Regions from separate parts of the Rossellomorea sp. GCM10028870 genome, predicted to be linked through region 2. Evidence: riboswitches for the same ligand, from Rfam matches in the RefSeq annotation. Region 2 holds a riboswitch; the other holds the start of a gene.
The links. Region 2 has a riboswitch for S-adenosylmethionine ahead of ACFQWC_RS06345 (Fur-regulated basic protein FbpA). Riboswitches for the same ligand answer to the same signal wherever they lie in the genome.

Region 1 (8,807 bases), on a different contig from region 2:
GGGCTCTCATTGTAATCCCCGCATCTCCTGGAATCACAGTATTTCCGTACACACAGGCCAAATCGCGTACAAATACCCGGTTGATCAGCTGGTGATTGAGTGCAGCTTTCTCACCCGTCAGGTATTCAGAGTAATTAATGACCGTTACCCCCGCGTCTTCCATCGCCCTGATCATTCCCACGTGGTTTTCTTGAGCTTTTTCCTGGTTAACAGGCTTCTCCCATCCCACATAATCCGCGGTTCTTTGATCGGGTACATCCGATGTAGAAGGCGAACACACCAACACCGTCTTTAATTCTCCATGTTCACTCCAGCAATTCGGATTAATCTTCAAGATGATCCAGCCTCCTTAGTTTCAGTCATCCTTACTTTTTCCTTTCCCATGGAAATCATTCTGTTCGCTTCACATAATTCATGAGCCCCAATGTCAAACTATGAAGGTTAAAGGTCAGGTGAAAAACGTATGAGTAAGTGTACAAATCAAACAAATCTATCATGGTGGCAGCTTTCCTTGATTGGAGTGGGCTGTATCATCGGAACAGGGTACTTCCTGGGGTCAGCCATCCCCATTCAAAAGGCGGGCCCCTCCGTTCTGATTGCCTATTTAGTGGCCGGAATTGGAACATGGATGGTGTTTCAGGCCCTTGCAAAGTTAACGGCCCATCATCCTGAAAAGGGGTCCTTCCGTACTTATGCAAAGCAGGCTTACGGATCATGGGCAGGGTTCAGCAACGGCTGGGTCTATTGGTCGGCAGAAATGCTCATCATGGGGAGTCAACTAACCGCTCTTGCTCTCTTTGCCCAATTCTGGTTTCCTGCTATTCCTCTGTGGATCTTCACCGCAGTATTTGCAGGTCTTGGATTATTGATTATCCTGATGGGTGTGCAGAAAGTAGAGCAAATGGAGAATCTGTTTGGAATCATGAAAGTAGCGGCCATCGTGATGTTTGTCATCATCGCTTGTGCTTCCATGTTCGGGTGGCTAGGAATCGGTGGGGCGGCTCAGCAGCTTCAATCTCCATTAAAAGAAGTTCTTCCACAAGATGGGAAAGGGCTTTGGCTCGCCCTTCTTTTTGCCTTTTATGGATTTGGAGGAATTGAAGTGATGGGTTTAATGGCTCAGGAGCTCAAGGATCCCAAGGAGGCACCAAAGTCCGGGAATATCATGCTTCTCATTTTAACGATCCTTTATCTTTTATCCTTTTATCTCGTATTAAAGCTCGTTCCTCTCGGCAGGATTGATTCGAATGAAAGTCCATTTCTTACGGCCCTTAAACAATATGACCTTCCCTGGGTCCCGCATGTATTCAATGCCATTCTGATTATTGCCGGGTTCTCCACCATGGTCGCTTCTTTGTACGCGGTCACGACGATGCTCGTGGCATTGGCAGAAGAAGGAGATGCTCCGAAGGTTTTCGCCAAAAAAGGGAAAATGAAGGTTCCCCTGCCTGCTTTCGGACTCACCACCCTGGTTGTCGCTCTTTCGATTGTGATTGCCATGCTCCTGCCGGATAAACTATTCGAGTATGTCACTACAGCGGCGGGGCTCATGCTCCTTTACACATGGATATTCATTCTCGCTTCCTTTCACAAGCTGATGAGCAAAACCGGTTGGGACCGCATCCAAACACTCTTTGCTCTCACTCTCATTTTATTGGCCATCAGCGGTACACTACTTGATCATGTGAGTCGCATAGGGTTCTTTGTAAGCATCGGATTCATCATGGTGATTGCGATAGCGACATTCATAAAAGGAAAAAGAGCTAAAGCCGGAACGCTTTAACTCTTGATTTTCTTTTGGCTTAAAAATGGACATTTCGAAAGTGAAGAATCGTCGTCACTAAGATAATATTGTTTCCATTCGTAGTTATCTTCCTGCCCATACCATTTCAGGCTTGGATGCGGCTCTGCCTCATCATATTCAATAAGACGCTTCCGAATGACTTTCTTTAATTTCTGTCCGAATGCAGTGGAAGAGTTAATTTCATCAAACACCCATCGGGGCTGGAAGGCTACAAGAAAGTAGGGAAAGTGACGGCTTTTCCTTACGATGTGAGCCGGTGTTGCACAGAAGGCAAAATACGGTTCACCCTCAAAACAAAACTCCCATGTATGATGATGGGGATCCTTTGCTATACCGTCCGGCCAAGGTGTTTCATCTAATTCATGTATCCTATTTAATAGAGTCCAGAATATATGTTGATACGAATCAATGGAATGGCTGTCTTCCCCTATTCCTTCTGAATTAAAAAACACGACAAGAGATGCGTAAGTCCCTGTATCCCTTGAGATTTTTCCATATTGTTTGAGCAAGCCCGCCAGCTCTTCAGATGCCGCTTCATTCCTCGGATCATCTGCAAAGCCGAAACGTAATGTATCTGACTGAAAGCCTTGTTTTCCAGGCACACATGGATAGGGATGATGTTCGTCGGACATCACAGCCGAGAAATGATTATAGGCTGATTGCTGCCAGTTTGTAAGTTCATCCATGTGTTGATCGATCCAACTTTTCGAACGTAACATATAGCCGATCCCTCCTAAAGATTACACATTTATCCTATTAGGAGGGAGCCTTATGGGTGTCTGTCTAGCCGAACAATAAACGGCAGGCGTTCACACCAAAATAAATACCGAATCCCATCAAGATGAATCCGGAAATGATGGAGATCAATCGCAGGATCCGGGGACTGACCAGCTTTCTCGCACCCGTCGCAACACTTGCCATCGTCAGGTCCCAAAGTGTGATCCCGAGAAATATCCCCATGCTATACAGAAATAGTTGCCCCGCTTCATAAGAGCTTGAAGTCTGAGCCAGAATAGAACCATAGATTCCTAGCCAGAATAAAATACTTAATGGATTTGAAATTGCCATAAAAAAGCCTGTACGAAACGCTTTCCCTTTCGTTTCGTATAGATCACCACTTGAGGATGAGGTGAGGGAACCCGACTTTAAGATGCTTTCAATCCCAGTATACGTCAGGACAAAAAAACCAAAGGCCCATAAAAATAATTTTATCAACGGGGTATCAACGAATTGAGCCAGTCCAAAATAAATGAGGAGCATAAATACTCCGTCCGCCACCATGCCGCCTACTCCCACAAGCCAGGCGTGGAAGAACCCGAAGCGAATCCCCTTGTCCAATTGAGCGGCATTAATCGGTCCCATGGGTGCAGACAGAGATAATCCCAAAACGATATAACTCAGAAATATACTCATTCTAAGACCACCTTCAAAATGACTTCTTCCTATTGTATTCGGACAGGCCGGTGAGTATTAAACCATTCTGGGGTGAAGAAATACATAATTGACAAATATGTGGTTATTCTAATCAACGATGTCACTTAAATAGGAGGAAAACACTCATGCAAAATCAACCTAATATGCCGCCTCAACCGGGAACTCAAATGCCACCCAATATGATGAATAACCAAAGTAAAGATCATGGTGGCCATGAACTATTTGATGCCCACGAAATTATTGCCGGGATCATCAGCATGCTGGATCAGTATCAAATGTATGATCAACACATCCAGGATCCTGAACTTAAGGATATTCTAAAGAGGCAGTCAACTTTCGTGACGACTATGTATAATACGATTGTGGGAAGCTTTTCTACAGGGCATGACCCTGCTGTACCAACCCAACAATACAAAATGACCCAATCCCACGCCACTACTTATGGGGTAAAACCAGGAACACCCAAAAAACCAAACCAATCCGTCAATGAGCTTTCAGATAAAGGCTTGTCTGCTTATATGCTTGGACAAACGAAATCTCTGGCCACCCTGCTTGCCATGACGGCTCTTGAAATGACAAATCCCGTATTACGCCGCGTTGTGGCAGACAGTGTACCGAACTTCATTGAAATGAGTTATGAGATTTTCCTCTATCAAAACAAGCATGGCTATTATCAGGTTCCTCAGCTAAATGAACAGGATATGACGCTTATGCTGCAAAGCTATACGACAGTTCCACAGCAGACCCCCCCTCAATAAGCTGCTATTTACGCCTGCGCCTTCTTTGGATGCAGGCTTTTTTATGTCCCGGCTCGTCTGATGAACCGACTTTTTCACATGTACATAGACTAAGAAAGAAAGTGAAATTGGGAGGTGTTTGAGTTGGTACACACAGTAAAGACAGGAGAAACACTTAGTCAGATATCAAGGGACTACCGGACTCCCTTGGCCGTCATCCTTAATGCTAACCCAGGTATTGACCCAGATAATATTTATCCCGGACAAACGATCACCATACCGGGGATTCCTGACGCTACTGCGAATCCCTACCGTATTCAAGTCTCTGTTAACAACCGCTGGCTGCGTTTATTCAAAGACGGCATCCAAATCAAGCAGTACCCCATTGCAGTGGGTAGAGTACTCTTCGAAACCCCAATTGGGGAATTCATCATCATTAATAAAGCACCGAATCCCGGTGGCCCCTTTGGAACGATGTGGATGAGTTTATCAAAAGAGAGTTATGGGATCCATGGGACAAATGACCCCAGTTCCATTGGGAATGCCGTGTCCAGAGGGTGTATACGCATGTATAATAAAGACGTTGAGGAGTTGGCAGGCCTCATTCCGATCGGTACACCTGTGTTGATCAGTCCATAGAAGAAGTGTATAGGGATGCCTATACACTTCTCCATTTGGGAAGTGGTGACAGTCAGATGGCATCACCACTCTTTCCTTTATAAGACAGCTCTCTTTGTTTCTATATAATCCAGTCCAAAGTGCATATGAAGGACTCTGGCCGCCTTTTCCACATCCCTTTTTTCCACAAGAGCACTTAATCCTACTGAAGATTCCCATATAGACACCTTTGAAATATGGTAGTCATGAAAAACGTTGGTAACCTTCTCTTTCACCTCATGGGATGAGTTGATGCGTCCAATCACAGATACTTTAGATAGATCTTCTCTTTGTTCTATATGGGAGTAGGCCTGATTATATTGTTCGACGATTCTCTTTACTGCTTGAAAATCCTGTTCTTTAACGATGAGGACAAGGTTTTCCCCGTACTTTACTATTTCTGTCTCGATATGGTGTGAATCGAGATCATAAAGAATCAATGACTCTCCTCCCTGGCAATCAAATATTGTGAGAACAGAGATGTCTTCCTGATGGGCCACTCCGACTATTGAAGCATTTCTATGAGTTTTCCCACTGATCAAGGTTCCACGCCCCTCATTCAAACTGGAACAAACAACAAGCGGCACGTGATGTTCCCTCGCATGTTTGATGGCTCTTGGATGCAGGACACCCGCTCCCATGGTGGCTAAGCGCAGCATCTCCTCATAGGAGAGGGTATCAATTTTCGATGCCCGGGGAACGACCCGGGGATCCGATGTATACACACCATCCACATCTGTATAGATATCACATCTGACGGCTTTTAACGCCGATGCAAGAGCAGCTGCCGTCGTATCCGAACCGCCCCTCCCTAATGTGGTCACCTCTCCTCCTTTCGTAATCCCTTGAAAGCCGGCTACTACGACGATTCGTCCGTCTGATAACTCCGATTTGATCCGATGCGTATCGATTGAGGTAATCTTCGCATTTCCGAATACTCCGTCGGTTCGGATCCCCGCCTGCCTGCCTGTCAGCGACACTGCTTCTACTCCTTGATGTTCGAGGGCCATCGTCAAAAGGGCAATCGTCACCTGCTCCCCAGTGCTTAAGAGCATATCCATTTCTCTCTTGCTTGGCTCTGTGGAAAGTTCCCCTGCCAATTTCACGAGGGTATCAGTCGTTTTATTCATAGCTGAAACCACTACGACAACGTCATGCCCCTTTTCTTTTTCTTTCAAGACATTGAAGACCATCCGTTTGATTCGATCTGTAGAACCAACAGAGGTTCCACCAAACTTTTGAACAATAATACTCAAGTGATCCCCCTACTTTCTATCAGACCTTTTTTTGAAGCTATTTTTCACTAATGGCTGCTTTCCGCTCCTGGTGCTCGCTTCCCTCGGGAGTCAAGCATCTGCCGCTCCAATCAACATCGTGATAAACATTTCCTTTAAACAACGATCGATATGATACTTGGTTAATACTTTTTTTATGAAACGGCGACGCCAGTTTTCACCTCATTTTCCAACGGAATTTCTTTTAGAATAGAAACGGCTTGAATATCGTCATGTGTCCTTAGAAGAGTTTGAAGTGTGTCTTTGCTACCTTCAACAAAAACATACAAGTAATCGTCCAGCTGAATGCGATCCTTTAATGTAAACGATGGGATCCAGCTTTGATAATCTTCATTTTCACGGATCCTCAGAACCCATTGGTGGCTGCTCTCTTGATGAACTTCCCCGGTGCTCACTGTGCTTTGGGCAGAGTCCGTATACTTCCGTTCTATCAATGAAAGAAAATCCTCTACCATGGCGCTTCCGGTAGGTAATTTACCGGCCCCGGGACCCAGCAGGGTGATCCTGCCTACAAGGCTGCCCTTTAGCGAGATGGCATTTTCCACATCCTCCACACCGTAAAACGGATGGGTGTCATGGACAAGGATTGGTTCGACTTCACCCGTGATATGATTTGAAGAATCCCGTTCAAGGGAACCTACATGCTTAAATCGCAATCGAAATGATTCCGCTGCTTGAAGCCATTCTGCAGTCAGGTGTGATATTCCTTTTCGTCTGATATCCTTCCAGTCCGGCTGCTTGCCAAATGCCGTTTGACTTAAAATGAGAAGTTTATAGAAAGCATCATAGCCTTCAATATCACTGGTCGGATCAGCTTCAGCATACCCCTTCTCCTGGGATTGCTTTAACGCTGTCTCAAAGGAGATTCCACGTTTTCTCATTTGCGATAAGATGAAATTGGACGTCCCATTCAGAATTCCTTGAACCCGTTCAATCTCATTCACCTTAAGAAGCTGCCTGATACTGCCGATCACGGGAATCCCCCCCGCTGTCGTCGCTTCGAAACCTATGGTTACCCCATTATTTCTCGCCTTTTCCAATAGATCCGGACCATATTTAGCAAACATGGCTTTATTTGCTGTGACAATATGAATTCCCTTCTCGATGGCTTTGGTTAAATACGTATGACCCGGTTCTTCACCTACGATTGCTTCAAAGATCACATGAAGATCCGGGATATCCAGAATTTCTTGAAAATCCGTTGTGACCTTAATGGACGAATCAATGTTTCGTTGTTTAACAGGATCCTTAATAAGGATGGCCCTTACCTTTACCTCTTTACCGAGGACTTCCCTTATTCTTTCCTGATGGGTATCAATGGCTTCACAGACTCCTTGCCCGACTGTTCCAAACCCCAGAAGTGCCACATTTATCGTTGACATGCTTCAGCCTCCTAAGTATCTTTTTTTCAATTTTTCACTTGCTTGATTCATTCCTTTGAAGATCCACCCTGAGAGACGAAGATAGCAATGTGGGAAAGAAAGAGGGTATACAGAAAAGCCCTCTTCTTTTTAAGAAGAGGGCTAAATAATCATGCTCCTCCCCTTATCTTCCAGATCCGTATAGATCTGTAGGAATTGGCACCTTTACAGTCTGATCCTGTAGGTTGCCGGGCTTCATCGGGCCTATCCCTCCGCCGCTCTTGATAAGAGATATATCGTTTCGTTTTGGTATTACTTGCTATTTGAGTATGAATTGGATTATATAGGGGATTCATTCCTTCGTCAATACCATTTTTGGTATTTTTAAAAAATTCTTTCTAATGTCAATGGGTAGGGTAATTCCTATTGGTTTACTTGAGATTCGACTCCATCTACGAGCCTATAAATCTAATTTGCAGAGAGACGTTTTAACATGATCTGGCAGGGAAAACTAATCCATATCCCTTTATTTGAAAGGAACCGAATCTATTATGCTGAAAAAAGTGCTTCCCTTATCCATCAGAAAATATCTGCTCATGTCAAAACGGCAACGAATGCGTGAGATCCGACTGAACATTTGGTATATGCCATTCTTTTATATTTGTTTTTCCATACTCCTTGTAGCACTCACCCTCTACTTAGATCTGTATGCAGACATTTCTCAGTATACACTCGATTTTTTAAGTATGGATGCATCTGTTACACGCATGCTTGTCAGCACACTCATCGGGGCCATCCTGACGCTCAGTGCTTTCACCTTGAATTCACTGCTTGTTGTACTCACGATGTTCAGTGGTCAATTTTCGCCAAGGATGCTCCTTGATTTCATTTCGGACAAACAAACGCAACATGCCCTCGGAATTTTCAATGGCAGCTTTGTATATGTACTGCTTCTCTTTCTTTTTATCGGAGATTCAAAGAAAGAATTGTTTGTTGCTGCCCCGACCATGACGATCGGACTTGCATTCCTTACTGCTGTCACTTTTATCTTTTTCATTAATCATGCGTCTACTTGGATGCAGGTACACAATATCACGTACAATATGAAGCAGGTTTCTGAGGTGATGATCAATCAAACGCTGAAACATGACTTAGAAGCCCACCGAACTAGAAACACCGGCGATATAATGGAGCACCATAAGGAGAATATCATTCATGTGAAGTCAAGAGAGTCGGGATATATACAGTTGATTGATTTTCATGGAATGATTGAAGCGGCAAAAAATGATCAACTTGTCATACAGCTCCACTATAAAGTCGGGGATTATGTTTTGGCGGGGAATGAATTGGTGAGCATTTGGGGACCTGAAACCAAGGATATTTCTACTAATCACTATCTCGACTTTATCGAAATGGGCCATAAGGAGACGGAAATTCAAGACCTGCAAATGGGAATTCATAAGCTTGCAGAAGTAGCAATCAAATCCCTTGGAAATGATGATCCTAAAACAGCCTCCAA
Region 2 (8,807 bases):
CGAGAGGGAAAATTGTGATTTCATGTATAGCAAGGCTTGGACCAAGAAAAGGACATTCAGATTTATTAAATGCTCTTTCTCGAATAAATGGAGCAATTCATGGTGTCGAAGTGCAAATTGTTGGAGATGGAGAAATGCGTGAAGCCCTGGAAGCTCAAGTCCAATCGTTAAGACTATCCAACGTACACTTCTTAGGTAAACGAGATGATGTCCCTTCCATATTAAGTAAAACTGATATTTTTGTTCTGCCAACCATCAATGACAATTTACCGATTTCCATCATTGAAGCCATGCATAGCGGTGCAGCGATACTTACAACCAATTGTGGTGGAATTACAGAAATCATTCACCATAATGAAACCGGAATCATTGTAGAGCCGGGTAATGTAAATCAGTTAGCAACTCAACTAAAGAACCTAATTGGAAATGAGGCATTGCGAAAGAAACTTGGCAACAATGCGTATCAATATGCCAAGAACCATCTCACACGTCAAGCCATGGTTGACAAAATTGAAGAGATTTACCAAGATCTATTAGCTTCGGGAGGAGAATAATGATGTCATCACACCCAGCTGTTGTTCTTGATTTAAGTGCCAATGGAGTTGGTATCATTCATGCTCTTTCTCGAAAAGGAATTGATGTATATGCATTTGATACAGAAGGTCCCTATTCTAGAGGGAAATCCAGACTTGCCACTTGTGGGGTATGTCCAAGCCCCTTACATCAAGAAGCCGAGCTGCTTTCTTTTTTAAAAGGAGTAGCGAAGAATCTTGATGAGAAACCCGTGCTATACGCAGGTGCAGATGATTATGTTGTCTTTATCTCTAAATACAGAAACGAATTATCTCAGTACTATTTGTTTCTATATCCGGATCACTCTCTAATTATGGATTTATTAGATAAGAAGAAAACCTATGAATTAGCATTACAATATAATATCCCAACCGCAAAGACCTTTTTTGTGGAAAACGAAGAGCAGCTTGATGATGCGATTACTCAATTAGAATTCCCGTGTATTTTAAAACCTGTGTTCGGACATGAATTCAGAAAACATGTGAATAAAAAGGCCATTCATATCCAGGACGCCATTCAATTAAAGAAAGTCTTTCCTATCTATCGGAAGTTTGGAGAGCTTATTATTCAAGAAATCATACCCGGAGACAACCAATGTTTCTATAAAGTGGCTACATTTTTTGATGATGAAATGGAATTACTAGCCCTTTTCACTCTTCAAAAAAACCACCAGTTCCCTGCACAATTTGGAACGGGAGCACATATTGTGAGCAAACGAATACCTGATCTGGTTGAAGTCGGTGTTCCACTTTTGAAAGAGTTAGGACTAAACGGAGTAAGCATGATCGAATATAAAAAGGATCCCCGGGATGGACAATATAAGCTCATTGAAATCAATCCCAGGTTCTGGTTGACTCATAGTTTAACAGGTCATTCCGGAGTCGACTTTGCCCATCAGTATTATCTGTACCTTACTGGTCAACATCCTACTCCTCAACTGCAGCAAATTGACGGGGTTCAATGGATTTACATTGTACGTTACTTCCTCACCTTTCTTGAAAAACGAAAGAATGGTGAAATGAGCATTAAAGACTTCTTTAATGGGTTCAGAGGTAAAAAGGTATTCGCCCTTCTTGCCTTTGATGACCCTATGCCATTCATCAGGAGTACCACGTCTCACCTGTGGAATGCTTGGAAAAGAAAACGAAAGGAGTGACTTTAGTTTGTACACACCACAAGAAGTGTATGCCATGTTTCATAAGCATGGCATCGAAGAAAAACTCTCAACATCACTTGGGAATAAAGTGTCCATTCATGCTGCATCAATCCAAAACCTTAAATCAACAAAAAGGAGCAGCATTTATCAGCTTCAGCTACAGAAACAAACAGACATCTTCCCCATCATCTTTAAAATCTACCATTCTACCAAATACAAAAATGAAGTCGAAATCAATGTTTACAGCCAAGCCTACCCATTCTTAAAAGAGTTTCTTCCTGAAATCTACTTGATGGAGAAACAGGGAAGTGACACCTGGGTATTCATGGAGTTTGTTCGTCAAATCCGGGGGCAGCTTACCTTTACACCTAAGCACTTTGATTACATTATCCCAACACTTGCCAAACTTCATGCCCACACGTACGAAGGAAAATTCACGAAAGAAAAAAACATTTTTCAGTCTTGGTTTCCCATCTACAGCTCGATAAAAATGAAAAAAGACCGGGAAAAATTCATCTCTAATACGATGACATTTCTTGACGATGCCAAGAAGGATAAACAATTGAAAGACATCATCAAACCACATTACAAATCATTAAAAAATCTGTACAGCCACGGTCCCGACTTTTTCCCGGAATTAATGGACAGCGGCTTCTCGATTACCCATGGAGATCTTCATATGCAGAATATCTGTTCAAAAGATGTAAGCAAAAATCAACCTTGGGAGATTCAATTCATCGATTGGGAATCAGCCAAATTTTCCCCGACATGGTTTGACATGATTGTATTGGTAGAGATTTTACTAGCCTTCAGGAAGGATTGGCAAAGCAATGCTGAAGAGATTCGTACCCATGCGGTTGACGTGTATACGAATGAAATGAAGAAATATGGAATCGACTTTTATACCAAACCGATTCATCTGTACAAAATGGCGTACCTTCAACGAACTCTCGAAAAAGGATTACACACTCAGCTTAGACGTATCTTTGACAATCGAGGCGGTGAGCTTCTCCCTTACCATTTAGAGAAAATATCAACCTGGGGAAGTGAACTGGGAATCTATAAATAGAAGAAAGGATGAGAAAATTTGAGTCGAATGCCCGCTCTCAACATTCACCCCTCTCTTCTGGCCATAATGGATCAGTATTATGGAGTGAAAGGAGACTTTGAGGAGTCTCTCACTCTACAACCATTCTGTCAGAAAACAACAGGTGACGATTTAAAGCCGATGAAAATTTTATACGTCACATTTTTTCAATATCCTCATACAGGTGGATTGTCTCATTACATCACCTCTATAAAAAACGGATTTGAAGAGCTCGGTCATAGTGTAGATGTACTAGCGCCTAACCACATGACTTCAGAACAGCTTGATGAATGGATTCCTCAAGCTGCCTCTGAAGCACGTACCTTTATGCTCGGCCGCTATGGAATCGCCAATGAAAAAATCGTCAAAAATCTCAGTTTTCTTCATGTATTCGAACTGTTTCTTAAAGAAAAAAATCTCCAGCAGTATGACATCATTCACGCTCAAGACCTATTTGCTATCTTCATTCTCGGCCATTTGAACCAAATGTATCAAAAACCATTACTCTTTACGCCACATGGGTTCTTTACGAAAAGCCGCTTAAAATTCAATAAAATACAGATAGGATCCATCGAAGAAGTCTATTTTACTGAACTTGAGAAAGTAGGTATTGAAGCAAGTACTGAAATCGTGATGATCTCAGATTCCTTCCGGCCTAACTTAATGGATTTCGGTGCAAAAGATGAAAGGATGACCACCGTTCATACGGGCATCGATTTTGAACCACTTCCTCATAAAAATCATGAAAACATTATCCTAACATGTGTCTCCCGACTGTCCCCTCGTAAAGGTCATGGGTTTCTCTTAGAAGCATTGTCCAAGCTTCGTGAACACCTGACTAATGTAGAAGTATGGATTGTCGGAGATGGTGTCATGAAGGATAGACTGATAAAACAGGCGGAAGAACTTAAGCTAAATAACGTAATCTTTTTTGGAAAACGTCACGATATACCCTCTATTCTTTCCATGTCGGACATCTATGTGTTAGCAACTGTGAATGACAACTTTCCCTTATCCGTCATGGAAGCGATGTTTTCCCGGCAAGCGGTCATCTCCACCACATGTGGCGGACTTCCGGAAATGGTTCAGCATGAAGAAACAGGCATCCTTTGTGAACCTGGTAACGTCGAACAACTTGCACATGCGATAAAGCGTTTCATTACAAATAAGGAAGAACGTGACCGTTTTGCTAACGCTGCTGAATCCTATGCTCGTCAACACTTAACCAGTCAAGTTATGACGAGAAAAATTGAACAGATTTATCAAAGGTATTTATGAAGAAATGAGAAGGAGAATAAACTGATCCAGGACAGTTGAATATTTCAATAAGAAAATGGAGAATGAAGAATGATTTCATAACTCGTGCAAATATAAAGGAAAAGAGCTTGGTAAATTCCAAACTCTTTTCTTTTATTATTTATCTTCCTCAAACGTTCTCCTCTAACTCATCTATAATACTTTCTGCAGTTTTCTTACCGTTTTGAATACACGCACCAATGCCCACTCCGAAATACGAAGCTCCAGCCAGCTTCACTCGTGGTAGTTCGGTTGCGAGATTTTTATCTAACGATTGAACAGACTGACTATGCTCAAGATGATAGTTTGGCATAAGGTCTTTCCAATTTGTCACTTCGACAGAAATCGGGTCTCCGTCTATGCCGACACTTTTTCTGATATCGTCAAGTGCCGTGCGAACCAGTTCTGCCTCGCTAAATTCTTTCAACACTTTATAATGAGGATTTGTGCTTTTATAAAAAAGTCGCAATAAAAGATTTTGGTCATTGGACGTGTGCTTCCACTTCCGACTCGTCCATGTGCAGGCATCACATTTCACTTCGTTGCCTTTGGAGACGATGAATCCTGTGCCATCAGCAGGAAGTTCCTCAGCCGGTATATTAAATCCGAGGTAGATCGAAATCAGTGAAGAGTTTTTCAGTTTATTGAAATCAGGATCAAGTTTTTCATGAGTCAGAATCTTTTGGGCTACATCATGAGGTGTTGCGAATATTGCATAATCCGCTTGAATGCTCCCTTGACCACTGAGAGTCAGCTCATATTTGTCTCCTGTTTTTTGGAGCTTAGTAGTTTCCACTCCCTTTATGATTGTCGCACTGGAACATTTTTCTTCTAAACGTTCAATGATGGTTGATAAACCATTTTTAAACGATATGAACTTTTTATTGGATGGACCTTGGAATTTTTGTTTGTTTTTAGATAAACCTTTAATAATACTGCCGTATTCATTTTTATAATCAAGTAAGTATGGGAGTGTCGAAGCCAAAGTAAGTTTATGCAAATTTCCAGAATAGACGCCTGATAATACTGGGGCAACTTGATTCTCTACCAGTTCTTTACCTAGGAATGCTTCTAAAAATTCACCGATTGAACTTTCTTTTGTAAATTGTGTGTTTTCAGTTTCAAGATCTTTAAGTGCTGCATTCTTACCTTTTTCTGACACCAAGCTGCTATTTTGAAGGGACTCAACGCTCATAGGAATTCCGAAAATCGTGTCATGTGGAATCTTATGCAATTCTCCATTGGTATATATGTAAGATGTGCCTGTTTCATTATAGACAAGTTCATCTTGAAGATGAAGCTCATTAATGAGAGGGAGAACCCCTTCATTACGGGCCACGATGGAATCGGCTCCTGCTTCCATAATGAATTCCGCTTCTCTTACACTTCTAATTTTGCCGCCGAGCTGCTGATTACGCTCGATTAGTATTAACTTGATATCTATTTCTCGTTCTTTGGACATTTTTTGAAGATGGTACAGCGTTGTTAATCCTGTAATTCCTCCACCTACGACAACCACTGTCTTCATACGATTCACTCCAATAATTGCGTTTATGTATACAGATTATCATGTTTTTTGTTGATTAGAAAAAAAATCTGTGTCTGAATTGGGAAAAAGTATCGGGAATAAGGGGTTGAAGGCTGATTTGGGAGCATAATCTGCCAAGCTAAACCGTTTCTTTTCAACTTCAAATTTTTTATTTCAACTTACTCCAACACCCTATTCTACCTCTAATGATGCACCACTTTATATAAATACCAAGTTGACAACTATGAATACTCACCTATATAATAGATGTAATTCATGACAACTATATAATCACTTATCCAGAGAGGCAGAGGGACTGGCCCGATGATGCCTCAGCAACAGATTCTACATCATAGAACACTGTGCTAATTCCACAAGCAATTTGCTTGGAAGATGAGTTGAAGTTTTGTTACATAAAGCCTTCTTCTTATCTAATGGGAAGCGGGCTTTTTTCAATGACCCTTCCTCAATTCGGACACATTATAAGAGGAGTGATCACAATGGGAGAAATCCTACAAGAAGCGATTCAAAATCGACGAAATGAATTAATTAACAAATTGATTATCCATAACATTTTCAAAAAAGGCCACAAACAATTATTCGAGTTGACGCTGCAGGAATTAGAGGACGAATTTAAATACATTCAGCAGGAAAGCCATCCGCACAGCGATGTAGGATCGATTAAATGGAAAAACTGTGCGAAGTTAACCAGCTAAAAAAGCCCCCATCCATGGAAGTGGATTGGGGCTTCCTTACTTTCCTATATTTAGGAATTTAAGCTAACTTTCTGCATTAACCCGGACACTTAAAGCATATATCTGTGCATGTATGCCAATGGTCGTAAACATGTTACCTGCACTCATTTTCGCACGCTACATTGACAAGTGGTCAGTCCTTTTCTAAAATGACAAAGGATTGTTCTGGATGAAATTCATGTATGATACTATTTAATTTATATCATATAGTTTCCACCTCCCCCGGATTTCATATATCTTTCAAGGTTAGTCTAATCTCTTACAAAGGAATATACATATGTCCCTCAATCTGCAGCATTTTATGAACGAATTCATCGGCCTCGATAATTGGTCTCTCTTTTTTATCAGTATTTTCATTAATGTTGTCATCAGTATCCTTGGTTTTCTACCTAGTGTCTTCTTGACGGCCTTTAACATTTCCGTATTCGGGTTGTGGCCTGGAATCGGAATTTCCACCCTTGGTGAATCATTAGGAGCCATTGTTAGTTTTTATTTATATCGAAAAGGAATTAAGTTTGCTCGCATTGATCAGATTCTTTCAAACAATTATTTTCTCAAATTAAAAGAGGCCTCAGGTACCGAATGGATCATACTTCTAATCTTATTTCGCATGGTCCCATTTGTTCCTTCAAGTGTGGTAACCGTTGCGGCTGCCTTTAGCTCTATTTCAATTGTGGTTTTTTCTGTGATCAGTTCCGTCGGCAAGATTCCTTCGTTGTTGATTGAGGCATTCGTGGTGGTGAATGTGTTGGGTGCGGATAAGGGGAAGGCTATTTTGTTAGGAGGTTCGGTGGTAGTCGGGATGTTTTATTTGGGATGTCGTTGGAGGAAGAACTCAAGATCATGATTGTCGCAGTTACGGAAACCACTCTCCTCCGGAACTGAAAAAAAGACGTCCACCACATGGTACACGTCCTTTCTCCCCCATTACTTATTGTGCATTCACCTCGACAGCATCCTTCTTGTAATATTCTGCAAAGATCTCCGCAAATGCTTCTGTTGAGTTATACAATTCCACTAAATTATTTTCCACTCCGCCAAACTCAAGAAGCATGGCTCTCTCAGTTAGGTCCTGATTGTAAACCCCGTTACCTTCTGCTCTTGTTTTGATAAAGACTCCGCGGCTTATGCCAGGATACTTTTCTTCTAATTTAGCATTTAATTCTTTAGCGATTTTCAGGTTCTTTTCGAAGTTTTTGTTTTCTTTTCCTACAATAAAAAATAAGCGGGCATAGTTTTTGCCGTTAATGGTTTTGGTTGTGATGTTTCTTGGCTGGGAATCCCGGTGGATATCGATCAGGTAGGTTAGGTCATTGTCTTGAGCGATGGCTTCCTGGACCAGTCCCCTAGATAGTTGATACGATTCGAAATACGTCCATGACTTATCTTTAAGTGCTTTATTTACATCCGTCTTATCTTGAACCGCACCAATTCCTCTTGATTCAAGCTCTTGCTTCAACTTTGATCCAACAGCAATGACATTAACCTTCTCATTTGTACTCGCCGGATCTTTAGAGTCGTTGTTTTTAATCAGTGGACTAAAGGCTTCCCAGCTGTGAGAATGATAAATGAAGACAGATTTTTCATCGATTTCCTGAATACCGTCTCCTGAGTTGTTGTTTGCTTGATCGATTTGACTCTGGTCAATTTCTTGATCTTTCAACTGATCTTCTGTAGGCGCCGGCGATTCGTTCGGAAGGTTCGTAATGTCCGTCCCTTTCCCTGCAACTGCTATATGAGTGTGATAATTTTCTATCCCGGGGATTTCCCGTCCAAATAAACTTCGTGGATCAAGTAGTGATACGTTCGTGACACTCTCTAACCAATCAAAATCATTGTTTAATGCTGATTCATTAGTGACCCGGAGTCCAGTCATTTCCTGTGACAGCAGCATGAGAAACGTTTCCTTCGGGACGAGTTCAGACACCGATGAATACAATAAACTATCCACCCTCAATTTAATCGCTGTTGACGAGATCAACCATACGGTCAAATACATGAGGACAATACCGATCAATACTACCCGAATGATGGCCTTCATAGAGACGAATACTAGTGGGACTATGCTATTGTTGTTTCGAGACTTATACGACATCATCAGTACCCCTATATAAAGTATTTAATAGTTAACTTTATGCAGGAGGTTGATAGAGTAGAAGGTTTTTTCAGGGATTCGGTCGGATTTCCTACTTCACCTTATACCGTGAAATCATTTTCAGATTTAAGTTTAAGTGCATTTCGCAGTAATTCTTGAAGGACTGCTGCGAAAATCGAAATGGTGACAGACGCAAAACTAATGATGATCCCTACCATGGCAATACCAGGATGTAGAGCATTTTGGATTAATAGAAACATTATACCTGCCACATAAATGGCAGTGATTAGTAAGGCATTCAGTTTTATTCGGTGAAG

Region 1: it holds a riboswitch for S-adenosylmethionine, as region 2 does, so the genes downstream of both, ACFQWC_RS14985 (homoserine dehydrogenase) here and ACFQWC_RS06345 (Fur-regulated basic protein FbpA) in region 2, are expected to answer to the same signal.

The regions. Positions count from the first base shown of each region.
Region 1 is NZ_JBHTGN010000003.1:199,503-208,309, forward strand. It holds gene ACFQWC_RS14950 (arginine deiminase family protein) at 1-334, opposite strand, end outside; gene ACFQWC_RS14955 (amino acid permease) at 464-1,783, shown strand; gene ACFQWC_RS14960 (YqcI/YcgG family protein) at 1,780-2,523, opposite strand; gene ACFQWC_RS14965 (LysE family transporter) at 2,588-3,217, opposite strand; gene ACFQWC_RS14970 (spore coat protein) at 3,364-3,996, shown strand; gene ACFQWC_RS14975 (L,D-transpeptidase family protein) at 4,120-4,614, shown strand; gene ACFQWC_RS14980 (aspartate kinase) at 4,692-5,888, opposite strand; gene ACFQWC_RS14985 (homoserine dehydrogenase) at 6,062-7,309, opposite strand; SAM riboswitch class I at 7,470-7,579, opposite strand; gene ACFQWC_RS14990 (DUF2254 domain-containing protein) at 7,840-8,807, shown strand, end outside.
Region 2 is NZ_JBHTGN010000001.1:1,198,265-1,207,071, forward strand. It holds gene ACFQWC_RS06320 (glycosyltransferase family 4 protein) at 1-554, shown strand, start outside; gene ACFQWC_RS06325 (carboxylate--amine ligase) at 554-1,729, shown strand; gene ACFQWC_RS06330 (phosphotransferase) at 1,737-2,798, shown strand; gene ACFQWC_RS06335 (glycosyltransferase family 4 protein) at 2,826-4,094, shown strand; gene ACFQWC_RS06340 (protoporphyrinogen oxidase) at 4,243-5,640, opposite strand; SAM riboswitch class I at 5,933-6,040, shown strand; gene ACFQWC_RS06345 (Fur-regulated basic protein FbpA) at 6,141-6,356, shown strand; gene ACFQWC_RS06350 (TVP38/TMEM64 family protein) at 6,673-7,242, shown strand; gene spoIIP (stage II sporulation protein P) at 7,327-8,490, opposite strand; gene ACFQWC_RS06360 (DUF2975 domain-containing protein) at 8,592-8,807, opposite strand, start outside.